Regions from separate parts of the Ectobacillus polymachus genome, predicted to be linked through region 2. Evidence: predicted binding sites of a transcription regulator. Region 2 holds the regulator's gene; each other region holds the start of a gene.
What was found. The regulator Rex, encoded in region 2, represses fermentation and respiration genes when NADH is low (regulators of the CRP and FNR family bind a similar motif). The targets are predictions, from matches to a motif close to TTGTGAAATATTTCACAA.
Positions count from the first base shown of each region.

Region 1: a site for Rex is predicted at 3,248-3,265, ahead of adhE (bifunctional acetaldehyde-CoA/alcohol dehydrogenase). Genes of this name have one in related genera too.
Region 3: a site for Rex is predicted at 2,069-2,086, ahead of qoxA (cytochrome aa3 quinol oxidase subunit II). Genes of this name have one in related genera too.
Region 4: a site for Rex is predicted at 1,946-1,963, ahead of pflB (formate C-acetyltransferase). Genes of this name have one in related genera too.

Region 1 covers NZ_JBLREB010000001.1:414,070-418,822, reverse strand. The annotation lists gene ACM5BR_RS02030 (YmaF family protein) at 1-279, opposite strand, end outside; gene adhE (bifunctional acetaldehyde-CoA/alcohol dehydrogenase) at 447-3,050, opposite strand; gene ACM5BR_RS02020 (YitT family protein) at 3,747-4,418, shown strand; gene ACM5BR_RS02015 (DUF6944 family repetitive protein) at 4,453-4,753, opposite strand, start outside.
Region 2 covers NZ_JBLREB010000010.1:22,677-27,429, forward strand. The annotation lists gene groL (chaperonin GroEL) at 1-9, opposite strand, end outside; gene groES (co-chaperone GroES) at 52-336, opposite strand; gene iscB (RNA-guided endonuclease IscB) at 641-1,888, opposite strand; gene ACM5BR_RS18420 (CPBP family intramembrane glutamic endopeptidase) at 2,270-2,998, shown strand; gene ACM5BR_RS18425 (YdiK family protein) at 3,000-3,209, shown strand; gene ACM5BR_RS18430 (redox-sensing transcriptional repressor Rex) at 3,277-3,906, opposite strand; gene ACM5BR_RS18435 (ABC-F family ATP-binding cassette domain-containing protein) at 4,190-4,753, shown strand, end outside.
Region 3 covers NZ_JBLREB010000005.1:12,370-17,122, forward strand. The annotation lists gene ACM5BR_RS16265 (HAMP domain-containing sensor histidine kinase) at 1-468, opposite strand, end outside; gene ACM5BR_RS16270 (response regulator transcription factor) at 455-1,138, opposite strand; gene ACM5BR_RS16275 (hypothetical protein) at 1,301-1,768, opposite strand; gene qoxA (cytochrome aa3 quinol oxidase subunit II) at 2,239-3,120, shown strand; gene qoxB (cytochrome aa3 quinol oxidase subunit I) at 3,148-4,753, shown strand, end outside.
Region 4 covers NZ_JBLREB010000004.1:196,319-201,071, reverse strand. The annotation lists gene pflB (formate C-acetyltransferase) at 1-1,828, opposite strand, end outside; gene ACM5BR_RS16050 (N-acetylmuramoyl-L-alanine amidase) at 2,024-3,037, opposite strand; partial or broken gene pyk (pyruvate kinase) at 3,293-4,708, shown strand.

The sequences.
Region 1 (4,753 bases), on a different contig from region 2:
CTCTGTTGTATAAAAATCATAATAATGAACATGCATTCCATTTCCAAGCGGTATAGCTGGACCAGAGTATGCTTTATAATGATGATTATGGGAATCCTCAAATAAAACATAGCCTTCTGTATAATGAATATGTCCGCCATCCGGTGTGGAAATAGGCGGAGAGGTTACGTCTAAGCATTGATGAACATGCCCATTTACAACGGATGTATAATCGACAGAACCATGGTTATGGTTCGGAACAAATCCAGAAGCAAAGTCATCTTTCCCAACACGATGCATTTTTCGAGTCCCCCTTTATTGAAAAATATTCGTTATTAGACGTATATGCAGCCAAACATGATGAAAGACTACTTAACCTCGAATATGCTTTTCGTATCCTCAGGTAAAACAAAAAAAGTTACCCATCCATGGATGGGTAACTTCCTAATAACATAGTCTTACTTATTTTACACACCTTCGTATGCTAGCCAATATATGTCCGCAAGTTCTCTCACAAGCGGCATTTTTGGATTAGCTGTTGTACATTGGTCTTCAAATGCACGTTCTGCTAGATAGTTTACTTTACTTTCGAATTCTCTGCAGTCTACACCTTGGGCTGCGATACTCATTGGAACATTTAATTCCTTCGCAAGGGAGATGATGGCCTTTACAAGGCTTTCTACTCCTTCTTCTGTCGTTGCAGCTGGTAAGCCGAGCATGCGAGCAATTCGTGCATATCGTTCATCAGCGATGAAGTGCTCATATTTTGGAAACAGTGCATGCTTGGTCGGTTTTTTCGCATTATAGCGAATTACGTGCGGCAAAAGAATGGCATTGGCGCGTCCGTGTGAAATATGAAATTCTGGTCCAAGCTTGTGAGCAAGGCTATGGTTAATACCTAAAAATGCATTGGCAAAAGCCATACCAGCCATTGCAGAAGCGTTATGCATTTTCTCGCGTGCTTGTTCATCGCTTCCGTCCTTATATGCTCTTGGTAAATATTCAAATACAAGCTCGATTGCTTTCATTGCAAGACCATCTGTATAATCATTGGCTAAAATAGATACATATGCTTCAATTGCATGTGTCAACACGTCTAAGCCAGTGTCTGCTGTAATACGCGGCGGCACGGTCATCACAAATTGTGGATCGACAATCGCTACATCTGGTGTTAATTCATAGTCTGCAAGTGGATATTTAATATTATTCTTTTTATCCGTAATAACGGCAAATGGTGTAACTTCTGAGCCTGTTCCAGAGGTTGTTGGAATGGCAACGAACTGCGCTTTTTGTCCCATTTCTGGAAACTTGAATGTACGCTTACGAATATCTAAGAACTTTTGTTTTAGGCCGAAGAATTGAACATCTGGATACTCATAGAATAGCCACATTCCTTTGGCTGCATCCATCGCAGATCCTCCGCCAAGTGCGATAATAACGTCTGGTTGGAAAGAACGCATCATTTCTGCACCTTTAAATACGGTAACATCAGATGGATCTGGTTCTACATCGGAAAAGATCTCGATTTGAACATTGTTTTGGTTCTGTTTCAAATAATGAACAACTGTATCTACATAGTTTAATTTCACCATGCCAGGATCCGTTACGATGAAAGCACGAGAAATATTTGTCATTTTCGCTAAATATTGCGTTGCATTTTTTTCAAAGTAAAGTTTCGGTGGCAGCTTAAACCATTGCATATTATTTTGACGCTCCCCGATTCGTTTTATATTTAATAGATGAATCGCACTTACGTTAGAAGATACAGAGTTTTTACCGTATGAACCGCATCCAAGTGTTAAGGAAGGAATGAAGCCATTGTATACATCTCCAATTCCGCCTTGAGAGGAAGGAGCATTTACAATAATACGGCATGCTTTCATGCGGAGGCCAAATTGTTTTTGTATGTCTTCATTTGTACTGTGAATAACAGCAGAGTGACCAAGGCCGCCAAGGGTTAGCATGTTTTCACATTGTTTGAAACCTTCTTCTGTACCGCTTACACGAATACAAGCAAGAACTGGACTTAATTTTTCACGTGAAAGTGGATAATCTGCTCCTGCGCCTTCAATTTCTGCTACAAGGATTTTTGTTTCTTCAGGAACTTCAAATCCAGCCAGTTTTGCAATCCATGCAGGTGATTTTCCAACGATTTCAGGATTTACTGCGCAAGTATCTTTACGAATGACAAGATTTTCAAGAAGCTTCTTTTCATTATCACTTACAAAGTAGCATTGATTTGCGATCATTTCTTTCTTTACTTCTTCATAAATTTCTGTATCTATAATAACAGCTTGCTCAGAGGCACAAATCATACCGTTATCAAAGGATTTAGATAGAATCAAATCGTTAGCGGCACGTTTGATTTTCGCTGTTTTTTCCATATAACAAGGTACGTTACCCGGTCCAACTCCTAGCGCTGGCTTTCCGGTACTATATGCAGATTTCACCATTCCTGCTCCGCCAGTAGCCAATACAAGGGCAGTACCTGGGTGATTCATTAGAAGCTTTGTTCCTTCAATAGATGGTTTTTCAATCCATTGAATACAATACTCAGGAGCACCTGCTTTAACAGCTGCCTCATAAAGAACAGAAGCTGCTTTTGCAGAACAGCCCTGGGCAGATGGATGGAAAGCAAAAATAATTGGGTTACGAGTTTTAATGGCGATAAGTGCTTTAAACATCGTCGTTGAAGTTGGATTCGTTACCGGTGTTACCCCAGCAATTACTCCTACAGGCTCAGCAATTTCCGTAATTCCTGTGTATGGATCTTCATGAATAATACCGACTGTTTTATCATTTTTAATGCTGTGCCAAATATATTCTGTTGCAAAAATGTTTTTAATAATTTTATCTTCGTAAATTCCTCTACCTGTTTCTTCATTTGCAAGTTTTGCTAAGGGCATATGCTGATCTAATCCAGCTAGCGCCATTTCATACACAATGTGGTCGATTTGTTCTTGGGTAAAGTTTTCAAATTGTGCTAACGCTTTGTTTGCTTTTACTACGAGTTCATCAATCATGGTGGATGTGTCTTGTAACTGTTCTTGCTTCTTCTCTTCTACAGCCATATGAACTTCCTCCTTATGTTAGGGTCCAATGATGCCCCTGATGTCGTAATATGTCCCGATCGTTCGAATCCATACGACGCTCCGATCTAGCAAGAAGCAAGCCCGTAGTTCGACTTTCGAGTATATTTTTTGTGAATTACTTCACAAACCTTACACCAATACTATACGACATATTTATAAGAAATTGCATGTCATTTTTGTGAAATGTTTCACATTATATCTTACCTATAGTAAATTTGTTAGTAAATTCGACCTATTCTTTTCTCAACATGCTTCTCATATGATAAACTATAAGTGGGTTTATATTTCATTAGGAACTCTCGCTGCCAAACTGCAGTTAGGTACTACTTGCGGGTGATCTAACATTCATTTTCATAAGTGAGTGTTTTCTCATTCGTTAGAGCGAGAAAATCTAATAAAGAAAGGACTTTGATACCATGGTTGCTCGAAGGAGCATCTGGAAGCGTCAAGATATGTCATACACTTAGCGTTTTTGCTTGTCACTTTAAGGCAGCTTTAGCAAAAACGAAAGTGGGCGAAATTATGTTGGAGTTCTATTATTCCTTCTGTTATATATAGCGTCGTAGTTAGCCAAAAACTAACTACGCATAGAGGAGACATCTCCTTGCTATTTATGAGTAGTTAGTCTGAAAACTTGTTTTTCAAACAAACTAACTACGAAAGAGGAATAAAAAAATGAAATCGATACGCTGGCGAGAAGTGTTCATGATTATATTGGGTTCTTTCTTACTTGCAACATCCATTTATCACATTCACGTGCAAAATAACTTAGCAGAAGGCGGCTTTATTGGAATTGCGTTGCTTATTAAGAATTTCTTCCATATCTCCCCTTCTATTACAACGCTATTTCTCGATGTTCCCTTAATTATTTTAGGTACCATATTTATCGGAAAGCGTTTAGCTATTAAAGCGATCATTGGGGCTACGTCTTTCTCAGCCTCCTATTCTTTAATGGAGCACTATTCACCGTTTGTTATTAACCTATCACAGCACTTATTTATCGCAGCTGTCGTAGGCGGAGTACTTGTCGGATTCGCACTTGGCTTAATTCTGCGTAACGGTGGTGCTACCGGTGGAGACGATATTTTATCCATACTGCTTAGTAAAGCTTCCCGTCTTTCAATCGGAAAAATTTACATCATATTTGATACTTTCGTCTTAGCTTTATCAACGCTCTATATGAATTGGGTCAGTATTGCATTCACGATTTTATCGGTTGCAATTTGCGGCTTTATGACAGATTTCGTATTGCAATATAATAAGCAAGATTCTGCTCCAAAAGCTATTAAGCAAAGTACTACAACCAAAGCTTATAAGCAAGATTCTGCTTCCAAAGCATATGTATAAATGATTATCAATAACGAGAAAACAGAGTACGATGCTATCCGCGTCGTACTCTGTTTTTTGTTTCTAGCTGTGCTCCCTTACGAAGGACAGCTAGAAAGGTAATAAACGCACCAACAGCTTGAATCCAGCTTCCTTTAAAAATGAGCAACTCCCCCTCTTTCTCACAATCCAACAGTGCGAAAATTTTACCAATGGCCTGCAAGGAATTACCGATTGCTTGTATGCTATTTCCTATGACGTTAAACGACCGAACCAATCCCGTATCGTCCTCAATTGCAGCAGCAATCTCTACCGTTTCTCCTAATGCCTGTAGCCAGTTTCCTGTAATAAAAAGC
Region 2 (4,753 bases):
TTTTGCCATTTTTACGTACCTCCCTATTTTTTCGAAAATAAGATGTATAAATTAACCGATAATAGCTAAAATGTCACTTTCACGTAAAATTAAGTATTCTGCACCTTCGTATTTTACTTCTGTACCACTGTATTTTGAGAAGATAATACGATCACCTACAGCTACTTCCAAAGCTACACGCTCACCATTGTCAAGCACTCGACCTGATCCAACTGCTTTAACCTTGCCTTCTGATGGCTTTTCTTTTGCAGAGTCTGGTAATACGATACCACTAGCAGTTTTTTCTTCTGCTTCAACAAGTTCAATTACTACGCGATCACCTAATGGCTTTAGCATGAAAAATAACCTCCTCAATTCATATGTAAATTTTATTGTTAGCACTCAGTGCATTCGAGTGCTAACACACCTTTTATAATAATGAATCTCTTTTTCTTTTGCAAGTATAAAACCTTAAATTTTCTAAAATTTTTGGTACATACTTCCATTCATTTAAGCCTACACTGAAACAGTATTACCACTTCTACTGAAAACATTCTTTTCGTCATTCTTTTAACGTATTTCCGAAATTCATCCCCATCTTCAAGCGCATGACGGGCAAGAGCCCAGTGATAAGGTGGGATGAATTTCGGTTAGGCATAGCCTAACTAATTTGTAAGAACTGCCAATTGTTCGTATGGTGGATACGTTTCACATCTGACATCTTCACTTGCTTATAAGATTTAGAAGGATTTTGTATATATTGTCCATGTATATCTTGTACGTATCCCATTTTTCCTGTAAATCCTGTTACAAATCCTACTTGTCCAAATATCTTTACTTTATCCCCTAAATAGATTCCATCTATATAGGGTGTATTTTTCTTGTTCCGTTTTGCGCTTGTATTCTTTGTTTTTCTCCCTTTTCTAGCGGTTGCTTCATGCAGGGAGCGTTTTTTCTTTCTAAACTGCTTGATGCGAAATTCACGACTTTGATCATATTCTTGTAGTTGTTTCGGATTTGTTATCGCAATGGCATCATTTGCATGTGTTTTGGCTAATCCAAGTTCTTTTCTCTTTGGTGTGGTGTAACTGCCATACGTCATGTCACAATCTAAACGATTCATGATTTGGAGGCGCAATATATTCATAAAGGCAGTCTCTTTATAATGTTTTGGTTTCTTGAAACTGTGTTTGATTTTTCCTTGATGAAATTTTTGATGACATTCATCATGCACGGTTACAAGATTATCTGCCCTATTCGAACCACCTATACACCGTTCCATGATATGATGCGTATGCAAAATACCACCTTTTTTCTTACAAATTTGACAAGTGTAATGGTCTCTTGCGAATACATAATATCTCGTATTCCAAAAGCCAAAAGTATCCCCTTGTTGGTATTCTGTTCCTTGTATATCGGGATTTTTTAGCTTTTGTGCATCAAACTTTCCCACTTCAACAATCACTTTTGGGGAAGGTAACAGTGATTTGAATGTTTCAATCCAATGAATTTGGTTATCCACTCTGCTTTGAATCGATGGTGGTAACCATCCTTCTTTCTTTTTCCGATTGAGAAAACGTGCTTTGCGATATCTTGTTTTTCGTTGTCTTCTACTTCTGCGTAATGTAGCTCTTAGTGTGAGATTTTCTTTGACATCCTGACGTAGCTCAATGGTTCCTTTTGTTAGTACTTTGTCTTCCGTGGTAATCGCAATGCCGATATGCTTTGCGCCGCTGTCCACGCCGATTGTGACAGGTTGCACCGTTTCACCTGTCGCAGATAGCAGTTGAATGGTAAATGGTGTGTACTTCACAATGTTTGCTTTTCCTTGTTTGAGAAGAAGCCGCGCCTTGCGATGACTGCAAGGCATGAGCGGTTCTCCCCTTACATTCTTGACAAATACACGCATGTTTTGTCCCTCCTAAGAGTTTGTTTCCCTTCGCCAATGTTTGTAGGTGTTAGCAACTTCTCCTGCAAGAAGGCATGTGGTTGACCGTTCCTTCCCAATCAGAACTGTTACAGGGCCACCATAGAGCCAAGAACTAGGGAATCATTCTTGGGTATGCAACCTACGAACGGAGCCCACGAAAGACTGAGGCTAGACAACTAGGACTTTTTCAAGCCCCCACTTCAAAACGCGATAGCGTTTAAGTGGTGGATAGTTGACAATTGTATGATACAATAAAGTGAAACTCCCATTGTTTCGAGCACCCAATTAGTTCTTTTCTCTTTAAAACGTGAATTTCCTTTTTTATTAACGTAAATTTATACGGAAACGGAGAAAGTAAAATTGAATCAAAAGTATTGGTGGATTATTATTACATATATTGTTATGCAGATTTCCAGTTTACTTGGCATTCCTCTTTTATTAAGGACTGGATGGTATCATACATATAGCAGAAGTGTGCAAATTGAGATGGCTTCTGCGCATTGGGCGATTATCAGCTTTGTTACAGCTCTTATCATCATCCTGCTATTACTTCGACACGATGATGATCCGCTTGCCCGCAATAAGATGGGAATCGGTTACACAATCCTATGGATGTTTGCAGGTATTTTCCTTGCTCTATTTGCACAAACCATTGCAGCAAATATCGAAATGCGAATATTTGGCATTAATCCTGGTTCAGAAAATACACAGCGGCTCGTAGATATTGCCAAGGTTAGCCCTTTGTTCATTCTCGTTACATCCATTTTCGGACCGATTATGGAAGAAATCGTATTTCGAAAAATTTTATTTGGTTCCCTTTATAAGCACTTTCATTTTTTTGTGGCTGCCATTATCAGCTCACTCATATTTGCAACGGTTCATTTCGACTTTAGCCACCTATTGGTTTATACATCCATGGGTTTCGTATTTTCCTTTTTATACATACACACGAGACGAATTATTGTTCCTATCTTCGCCCATGTTATGATGAATACCATTGTTATTCTTATCAACATTGGACTACACGATTACTTAGATAAAATGATGAAGCAGGCCGAAACCTTGCACACAATTATTGGAGGCTTTTGAGATGCTTAGAAATTCTAATATATTTATGGCGATAATCTACCTTCTGTTCGGCGGCATTTTTACCTATTTAGCGATAACAAGCGTAGAAACGACAATATGGAATGTATACACACTATTACTAATCATTATGGCTACCTTTGATTTTGGTCTTGCCATTCGCCTAATTTTTCTAAAGTGGCAGGCGACGAGAAATCCGAAGCAAAAAAAGTAAAGACTCTTACAAAAAATGGACCGCTATGCGGTCCATTTTATATTTCCTTATTATTATGTAAAACTTATTATTTCGGATAATGCTTTAGAAAATAAACGAGCGTCTGAAGTTCAACGGATAAATCAATATGATGAATGCGAATATGATCCTGTACGTTGATGCGGGCAGGTGTAAAATTTAGAATTCCTTCTATGCTCGTTTTTGATAATCGATCAGCAACAGACTGTGCAACCGTTGCAGGTACCGTTAAAATGGCTACTTTAACATCCTCTGTCATTCTTTGTTCTAGGTCATCTAAATGATAGACAGGCACTTCTCCAATAATGGTTCCAACTTTCTTCTCATCTACGTCAAAAGCCATTGCAATTTTCGTGTTATTATTTTTCAAGAAATTGTAATTTAAGAAAGCGGTTCCTAAATTTCCAACTCCAATTAACGCTACTTGAGTTAAATCATCTTGGTCAAGTGTTTGGCTGAAAAATGATAATAGATAGTTTACATTGTAACCGTACCCTTTTTTACCTAATGCACCGAAGTAAGAAAAATCTCTGCGAATCGTAGCAGAATCAACTTTTACCGCTTCGCTAAGCTCGGCTGAGGAAACCCGTTGCTTTCCTGAGAGCGATAGGTTTTTAATAAAACGATAATACAAAGGCAGTCGTTTCGCAGTTGCCTGCGGAATTTTAGGCTGATCCATCATATCCCCCTCTCTCCTATTTTTGTTTATCATGCTGTGACGGCTATATAAGGCATGTGAACGTATAATAATGGTTGGCTTCACATCTAATAGGAAAACCTCCAACCTAGAAAAATTCACCTTTTACACACAGAATATAAGTTGAAAGTTTATTGGTGTAAAGCTTTCCTTGTATAATAGAGATAGATTCTCCTAAATAAACTATACAACATTTTACATGATGTTGAAAAACATTAGTTTTTTATAATTATATAGTAGACAAACTAATTTGAGGTGAAACACATTGATTTTATTACAAGTAAATGGATTGACGAAGCTTTTTGGAGCGGATGTCATTTTATCCAATATAAAATTAGAAGTCCAAACACGCGATCGTGTTGCACTTGTTGGACGTAACGGAGCCGGAAAATCAACGTTACTAAAAATTATTGCAGGGGAAATGTCTTATGAAGCAGGGGAGATTATTAAGCCTAAAGACGTATCCATTGGTTATCTAGCACAAAATACGGGCTTAGAAACTTCCTTAACAATTGGTGAAGAGATGCTCACAGTCTTTCGCAAGCTACAAGACATGGAGAACGAGCTGCGCAAGATGGAACAGGAAATGGGCAAGGAAGAGATATTTACCAATCCGGAACAGTATGAAAAGCTTCTAGGAGAATATGATCGTCTTCAGCAGCTCTTTAGCGATCTAGGTGGATATCAATATGAAGCAGATATTCGTTCTGTACTCACTGGCTTAGGATTTCCTGTAGAAACACATACCATGCAAATTTCTATGCTAAGCGGCGGCCAGAAAACACGACTCGCATTAGGAAAACTGTTACTAACCAAACCTGATCTACTG
Region 3 (4,753 bases), on a different contig from region 2:
ATAAAGCATTCCTAACACTTTATCATCCTGTATAATTGGAGATGTAATTTCATTCCATACTTTTCCGTTATTATCTCGCCACTTTTCTGTATGCTGCTCCATTGAAGTACTTACAGGTGGAACATAGTCTAAAAAAGGGTTATGTTCAAAAAATATGGCACCAGAATTATCGACAACACGAAAGTGTATGTCCGTACTTTTCACAATTGTTTTCTTTTCAAAAAAATTCTTTTCTCTTAGTCGAATCTGTTTCAAACTATTTGCTGTATTTTGTTCGTTCATGAATGGAGCTATCTTTTCTGCTAAGCTTTGTGAGTAGACTTCTAGAATTCGCAATCGATTTTCCTTCGTTGACACTCGAATCCAAATACCAGATATACATCCTACAACTAGTAGGCTTGTAAATAAAATAAGAACATAGCGTCTTGTCCAATATTGTAATATAGGCACTTTGTTATTGATAAACACAGAGCTGATACCCCACTCCTCTAAGCGTTTTAATTTCTCCTTCTTCCTCGCTCCATTCTCTTAATACTTGACGTAATCGTTTAATGGACAAATCAACTGCCCTGTCACTTCCCTCATAATCCATTCCCCAAACATGATCGAGAAGTTGGTCGCGTGTAAATGTTTGGTTTGGATGTTCTGCTAAATAAAAGAGCAAAGATAAATCTCTTGGAGCTAACTCTACTATGTCTCCATTTACATAAACCGAACTTCCACTAAAATCTATTTTTAGCCCGCCAAAAAGTACGACCTTCCCTTCCTCCACAAACAAAGATGAACGTCGAAGGATAGCAGTCACACGGGCAACCACTTCCTCCGGTGCAAATGGTTTTGCAATATAATCATCTGCTCCTGTTGAAAACCCTTTTAATTTATCTTTTGTTTGCCCTAAAGCCGTAAGCATAATAACTGGACACGAGCTCTTTATACGTATATTCTCAAGAATTTCCCAGCCATTACGCCCCGGTAGCATGACATCAAGAATTACTAAGGAAGGCTTACTTTCTTCAAATATTTTCATTGCTTGATTACCATCTATCAAAGTAATCACTTCAAATCCAGCTTGTTTTAAATACGCACTTAGTACTTTCGCAATCGCCTGCTCATCTTCTACTATTAAAATCTTTTTCATATCAATCACACCTTAATTAGGTAAGAGTTACTTACTATTATCCCATTATCATACATGTCTTTCGTATAAATATAACAGTCAAAATTGAATCTATATAAATAGGAAGGAGAGAATATATCTCCCCTTCCTATTATATCTTCTTATGAAAAGCTACTGAAGAAATTAAACTTGCGGTCTTACTTGTTGATTTTGCTGTTTCTTTGCTACTCTTGCATCTTTAACCTCTTTTTTTATTTGGTCAACAGATTTTCCATCTGTTGAAACACCTAGACGTTTCGCTACATTATATAATTGATCGATATGTTTCTTTTGGATTGCTTCTTTCACTTCTTTACGAATTTCCTTTACATCTTTTCCTGAAGCCTGTACCCCTACTTTTTTTGCTAATTTCATGAGTTTTTGACTTTGTTTATCTTTTTTTGCTTTGCGAATTTCTTTCTGTACTTCTTGTTTCGATTTGCCATCAATGTTAATTCCAAAATGAGCAGCGGTTTGCTTTAATTGTTTTGATATCACATGAGTACCAGTACCTGGAGTATTTGCCTCAGCCGCAAAGGCATTACTAGCTCCAAATATACCTCCCGTAAACAAAAGTCCTGTTAGTGAAAGTACAATCATTTTTTTATTCATGAAAAATCCTCCTTATTTCTTGTAATTACACCCCTATTGTAGAGGACTAATATGTCGGGTATATGTCTGTAGAAAATGTATAAATATACACAATAACGATTACAGTATTCTTAATTTATTTGCTAAATTATGCGAATGCTCGTTTGAACCCTCCAGAAATCCCGCTTGATATCTCTATTTATAGAAAGCATTTTCATTCTTGATATATCAAGCATTTAATCCATTTTTCTATAATTATTTAGATATTATTGTAATGACAAAATGTTACAGAAAAAAATATGCAAAAAACTAGCGATATTCTTCTAAAATAGTTTACAATGTAATTACGTTGAAATGCTTTTTTAACGTAAATAAGATGTATTTGTGTCTAATTTTCAACAATATACGTCAATCTATTGCTAATATTGCTAGCATAAGATTATATTACTTTATTAGGTAAGTGTAACTTAAAAAAGAAAGGAGTTTTATTAGTGCAACCAAAAAAAGCGTTTTGGAAGTTTGCTGCGCTGCTTCCACTATCACTCATTGTGTCGTTCCTTGGGGGATGTCAACAATTGGCAGTTTTAAATCCACAAGGTCCAGTCGCAAAAAGTCAAGCCGATTTGATTATTTGGTCGCTTCTATTAATGGCAATTATTGTCGTCGTTGTTTTCACTTTATTTACGATTGTTATAATTAAGTACCGTGAGCGACCAGATAACAAGGATTATGAACCACCAGAAATAGAAGGAAATAAACTTCTTGAGGTTATTTGGACTGCTGTTCCTATCTTAATCGTCATTGCATTAGCTATTCCTACAGTAACTACAACATATGCCAACGATAAGCCTCCAGTAAGCAGTACACAACAAAATGTAAAGCCAGTTGAAATTTATGTAACATCTGCTAACTGGAAATGGATTTTTAGTTATCCCGATCAAAATATTGAAACCGTTAACTATGTGAATATACCAGCTGGTGTACCAATTCAATTCAAGCTTACTTCTATAGGACCAATGAATGCTTTCTGGGTTCCTGAACTTGGCGGTATGAAGTACACAATGAATGGTATGGTTATGGATTTATATTTACAAGCTGATAAACCAGGCGAATATTTAGGCCGAAGTGCTGCTTTCTCTGGTAAGAACTTTACAGAAATGGAATTCCAGGTTGTTTCTCAATCGCAAAATGATTTCGACAAATGGGTAAAAGAAGTACAACAAACAGCACCTAAATTATCGGAAGATAAATACAACAATATTATTGAACCAGGTGTAGTAGGTCGTATGACATTCTCTAGCAATCACTTAAAATATGTTGATCCTAAATCTCTTGAATATTGTGATTACAACTATTACAAAAACAAAAAGTAATATTAACTTCAGATTGGAGTGAAGACAGTGAAGCTTGATCATTTTTTTGTCACCGGTGACCCGCTTATTTACGGTGCCGATGTTTCTATCGCTCTCGTAAGCTTAGGGATCATTTTTGTACTGACAAAGTATAAAAAATGGAAATGGCTATGGACCGAATGGTTAACAACTGTTGACCATAAAAAAATCGGTATTATGTACATTCTTTCAGCTATAATCATGTTTTTCCGTGGTGGTATGGACGGTATGATGATGCGTCTGCAATTAACATTTCCTGACCATCCATACTTAACTGAGTCGCACTATGATGGAATTTTCTCGACTCATGGTACAGTTATGATTATCTTCATGGCAATGCCATTTGTTTTTGGTATGATGAACATTGCCGTACCTCTTCAAATAGGGGCGCGTGATGTTGCTTATCCGTTTTTAAATGCAATGAGCTTCTGGTTATTCTTTGTAGGAGCAATGCTATATAATATTGCATTCGTTATTGGTGGCTCTCCTGAAAATGGCTGGACTTCATATATGCCACTAGCTGGTCCAGAATTCAGTCCAGGCATTGGAGATAACTACTATGCCATAGCGGTACAGCTTTCCGGTATAGGGTCGTTACTGACAGGAATTAACTTCCTTGTTACGATTCTAAAAATGAGAACACCAGGCATGACTCTATTTAAAATGCCGATGTTCACATGGTCTATTTTGATTACATGTATCATTATGATTTTTGCATTCCCTGTATTTACAGTAGCTCTTGCTCTTATGACAATTGACCGTACTTTCGGTACCGCCTTCTATACGATGGCACATCAAGGTATGCCAATGATGTGGGCAAACTTATTCTGGGTATGGGGTCACCCTGAAGTATATATCGTAATTCTTCCTGCTTTCGGTATATTCTCAGAAATTATTAGTACATTTTCACGCAAACGTCTATTTGGTTATACAGCAATGGTCTATTCCATGCTTGCAATTTCCGTTTTAAGTGGAGTAGTATGGCTTCACCACTTCTTTACAATGGGTAATAGTGCAGCAGTTAACTCATTTTTCTCTATTACAACAATGGCAATCTCGATTCCTACAGGGGTTAAAATATTTAACTGGTTGCTTACCATGTATAAAGGACGAATTCGCTTTACAACTCCAATGCTTTGGGCATTGGCATTTATTCCGAACTTCGTTATCGGTGGGATAACAGGGGTTATGCTTGCAATGGCAGCAGCGGACTATCAATACCATAACAGTTACTTCCTTATTGCTCACTTCCACTACACTTTAATTGGTGGTACAGTGTTTGGAATGTTTGGTGGTCTTATTTATTGGTATCCAAAAATGTTCGGTCATATGCTTAATGAACGTCTTGGTAAATGGACATTTTGGTTATGGGTTATTGGATTTAACGTTTGTTTCTTCCCTCAGTATTTCTTAGGCTTAGACGGAATGACTCGTCGTATGTACACATATTCATCTAGCCTTGGCTGGACTGGATTAAACCAACTTTCAACTGTTGGTGCATTTATGATGGCAGCCGGATTTGCTGTTTTAGCATATAACATCTATTGGAGCGCACGCTACGGCGAACGCGATCTTACAGGAGATCCATGGGACGGTAGAACACTTGAGTGGGCTA
Region 4 (4,753 bases), on a different contig from region 2:
TTCCTGTTTTCTTACCATATACAACATTAGAAGTAATCGTTAAAATCGACATCGTATGAGTAGAGTCACGATACGTCTTATGTTTACGAAGCTTCTTCATAAAGCGTTCTACTATATCAATGGCAATGCTGTCGACACGATCATCGTTATTTCCGTATTTCGGAAAATCTCCTTCAATAGCAAAATCTACGGCAATACCGTTTTCGTCCCGAATTGGTTTTACAGTAGCATATTTAATCGCACTAAGTGAGTCCGCAACAACGGACAAACCTGCAATTCCTGTTGCCATCGTACGAATGATTTCAGTGTCATGTAATGCCATTTCAATGCGTTCATAGCTATATTTATCATGCATGTAATGAATAATATTTAACGTATTTATATATAAGCCAGCCAACCAATCCATCATTGTATCAAACTTCTTCATTACCTCTTCATATTGCAGGGTATCGGCTGTAATTGCTTGATATTCTGGTCCAACTTGTACTTTTAATCTTTCATCTTTACCGCCATTAATAGCGTATAACAATGCTTTTGCTAAATTTGCCCGTGCACCAAAAAACTGCATTTGCTTTCCAATTCTCATAGCAGAAACGCAGCAGGCAATTCCGTAATCATCACCATATTCAACACGCATCAAATCATCATTTTCATATTGAATGGCTGACGTCTGGATAGACATTTTTGCACAATAGCTTTTAAATGCTTGCGGCAATTTCGTAGACCAAAGTACCGTTAAATTTGGTTCCGGTGCAGGCCCTAAATTCGTTAATGTATGAAGAAAACGGAATGAGTTTTTCGTAACAAGTGCTCTTCCATCAAGTGCAACCCCGCCTATTGACTCTGATACCCAGGTTGGATCACCGGAAAACAGTTCATTATAATCAGGTGTTCTCGCAAATTTAACAAGACGAAGCTTCATGACAAAATGGTCAACTAGTTCTTGTGCTTCTTCTTCTGTCAATGTTCCATTTTGTAAATCACGCTCGATATAAATATCTAAGAACGTTGACGTACGTCCTAAGCTCATCGCCGCTCCGTTTTGTTCTTTAATAGCAGCTAAATATGCAAAGTAGAGCCACTGGAATGCCTCACGAGCAGTTGTAGCAGGTTTTGCAATATCGAATCCGTACGAAGCTGCCATCTTCTTTAATTCAGATAATGCCCGAATTTGCTCGGCAATTTCCTCGCGAAGGCGAATTACTTCCTCACTCATTATGTTCGATGTACTTTGAAAGTCACGCTTTTTCTCCTCAATCAAGCGATCTACACCATATAGCGCAACGCGGCGATAATCACCGATAATACGCCCCCGTCCATACGCATCAGGTAGACCAGTAATTATAGCTGATTTTCGGGCAGCCTTCATTTCATCTGTATATGCGTCAAATACACCTTGGTTATGCGTCTTTCGCCAATCTCGGAAAATTTGACTTATGTCTTCTCTCACCTTAAAGCCATAGGACTCACATGCTTGTTCTGCCATCCGAATACCGCCAAATGGCTGTAGTGAGCGTTTAAATGGCTCATCTGTTTGAAAACCAACTATAGCTTCTAATTCTTTATTTAAATATCCAGGATTATGAGAGATAATCGTTGATACAATCTCAGTATCCATATTTAAAACGCCTTCATTTTGTCGTTCTAATTGAGTAAGTTCCATCACTTGTGCCCACAATGCCTTTGTCGCATTGGTAGCATCTTTCAAGAATGATTCATCGCTATCATAACAGCTTATATTTTGCAGAATAAAATCTCGTACATTAATTTCTCGTTTCCAAGTTGCACCTTTAAAGCTTTGCCAAGCGTCTATGATCTTTTCTACCATTTGAGTCATCTTTAATCTCCTCCATTCCATTCATAAGGGATAAGACTTTAATATAGCAGATCTCATTACTAGCATACTATTTGATAGGAAGTAATGACGTAAGTAGATGTGAAACCTTTGCGAATCATTTCACAAACAAATGTATCTCTTATGTAAACCTAGAAAGATGCACCAAAAAAGGTGCACCTTTCTAGGTTAATTTGGCCGAAAACGAACATATTTTTGATTAGCACATATCCATTCATTTCCACCGACGTTATACCAGCCGTTTTCTTCATAATAAACCCGGTACGTTTCTCCTTTATGCACAACTTTCACTATGCTACTATCTATACTTGGACCTGAGCGAACGTTTAATGCATCGACAAGAATGATTGCATTGCCAGAGGTAATCTGCTGAGGTGAAGAAGTTTGTTCATTTGGCGCAAACTTAACATATTCCTGCTTTCCACTAATCCACTCATTCCCACCTACGTTGTACCAGCCATTTTGTTCACAGTATACGATATATACTTCTCCCTTATGCACAACTTTCAAAACAGAGCCATTTAAGCTCGGTTCTGAACGAACATTTAGTGAATCAACAATAATAGTGGCAATTCCTATTCCAATTGGTGATGGCTGAGGTGCTGGACTACCTTCTCCAGTTGAAGCAGCATATTCATTCACTACATCTTGCACGAAATTAGAAAAAGTGCGCCCTGTATAGCGCAAGGCAGTCGAGGGATCTTCTCTACGGGTTGGATCAAGCTCTTCATGCCCTACAATACTAGTAGCAGGATCCAGTCCAAAACGGTAGCAAATATAAGCAATTACCCAAACGTAACGTTTATATGCCTCCTCGTTATTAATTGAACCATCATCTGAAAAGCAAAGCTCAACTCCAATAGCTGCATCGTTTGCATCCACACCAAAGCGTTCATTATCCCCTGTTACATTATAGCGAACGTGCCACGCTTTTTCGGCTAGACCCGTCAAGGCAGGGATACATTCTATAATTTGTTTATCATCTACAAAAATATGAGCAGAAGCACTTATTTCATTACGAGAACTTTCATAATAGCTTACATTTTGTGCAGCAGTTGAATTCAGATTTCCTGTATCGTGTGCAACAATAAAGACAACTTTTTGCATCGGAATTTCAGGTCTTCGCAGGCTCGGTGCCGTTAAATAAAGCGGAGTAACATTATATTTCATTACAAAATTCATTTCTTCTCCTCCTTACCCTTTTCGCTATTTTTTTCTTCATATTAGATATAAATCGATTATTTTTAAAATTGGGAAGTACGAAACAATCCGAATCAGATTGCCTCGTAGTAGCAGTATATACAACCGCTATTAAATCGCTTAGTCCATAATAGAAAATGTATGCAGGATTGATTTTTACTATCTATTAAGGTGGGATAATTTATTGAAATTCGTTCCAAACTAACAGCATGACCTTATAAGATAGGAATGATGATCATGCGTAAAACAAAGATTGTATGTACGATTGGACCGGCTAGCAGCAGTTTAGAAATATTAAAAGAACTAATGCAGGCGGGAATGAACGTGGCTCGTCTAAATTTTTCCCATGGTAACTATGAGGAACATCAAGCACGAATTGAAATGATTCGACTCGCTTCCTTACAAACTGGAACAGCAGTTTCTATTTTATTAGATATTAAAGGACCGAAAATTCGAACACATGAGTTTGAAGGAGGACAAGCCGAGCTCAATGACGGTGCGACAGTCATGGTCTCAATGAAGAAGGTGCTTGGTACTAGTGAGTGCTTCTCCATTACCTACGAGGGACTGTATGATGATGTAAAGGTGGGCACTCATCTTCTTCTTGACGATGGCTTGTTAGAATTAGAAGTAACGGAGAAAGAGAACGGTGAGCTAAAGACTAAGGTCATCCACGGCGGCATCTTGAAAGATCACAAAGGAATTAACGTTCCAAACGTAAACATTCGTCTTCCTGGTGTTACCGAAAAAGATATACAAGATATTAAATTTGGAATTTCCCAGCATGTAGATTATATTGCTGCTTCGTATATTCGAAATGCATCGGATGTTCTTACCATTAAACATATTCTACATGAACATCACGCATCGCATATTCGTGTCATTCCAAAAATAGAAAATAAACAAGGAATCACGAATATCGATTCCATTCTAGATATTGCAGATGGATTGATGGTTGCAAGAGGAGATATGGGTATTGAAATGCCCGCAGAAGAAGTTCCACTTATTCAAAAAATGCTAATACACAAGTGTAACGCTGTCGGCAAACCTGTTATAGTCGCTACGCAAATGCTAGATTCAATGCAAAAACAACCAAGACCAACACGAGCAGAAGCATCGGATGTAGCGAACGCCGTACTCGACGGTAGCGATGCCATTATGCTCTCTGGTGAAACGGCAGCCGGGCTATATCCTGTTCAATCCGTTCAGACCATGCATAGAATTGCCTCTTCTATCGAGAAGTCACTTAATTATGAGGAGCTACAACGACATCGTATGCAATATCCTTATTCATCACTTATTACAGAAGCTATCGGACAATCTGTCTCACATACCTCCCTCTCGCTACCTATAACGGCCATTCTTGCACCCACGAGAAGTGGATATACGGCTAGAATGATTTCAAAATATCGTCCGAAGGCTCCTATTATCGCTATTACCTCAGATGAAACCGTATATCGGCAGCTTTCACTTGTCTGGGGCGTTACTGCATTCCTAACAAAGCAAGTAACAACAACCGATGAAATGATACAGCATGCAGTAGAAACAGCCAAAACAGCATCTCTCGTCTCGCCGAATGACACGATTATCATTACAGCTGGAGTTCCTGTTCAAAAAGTAGGGACAACAAATTTGATGAAAATACAAACCGTATGATTCTTTGATGGACAAGAAGTGAAAATCTTTCTATCTCTTATT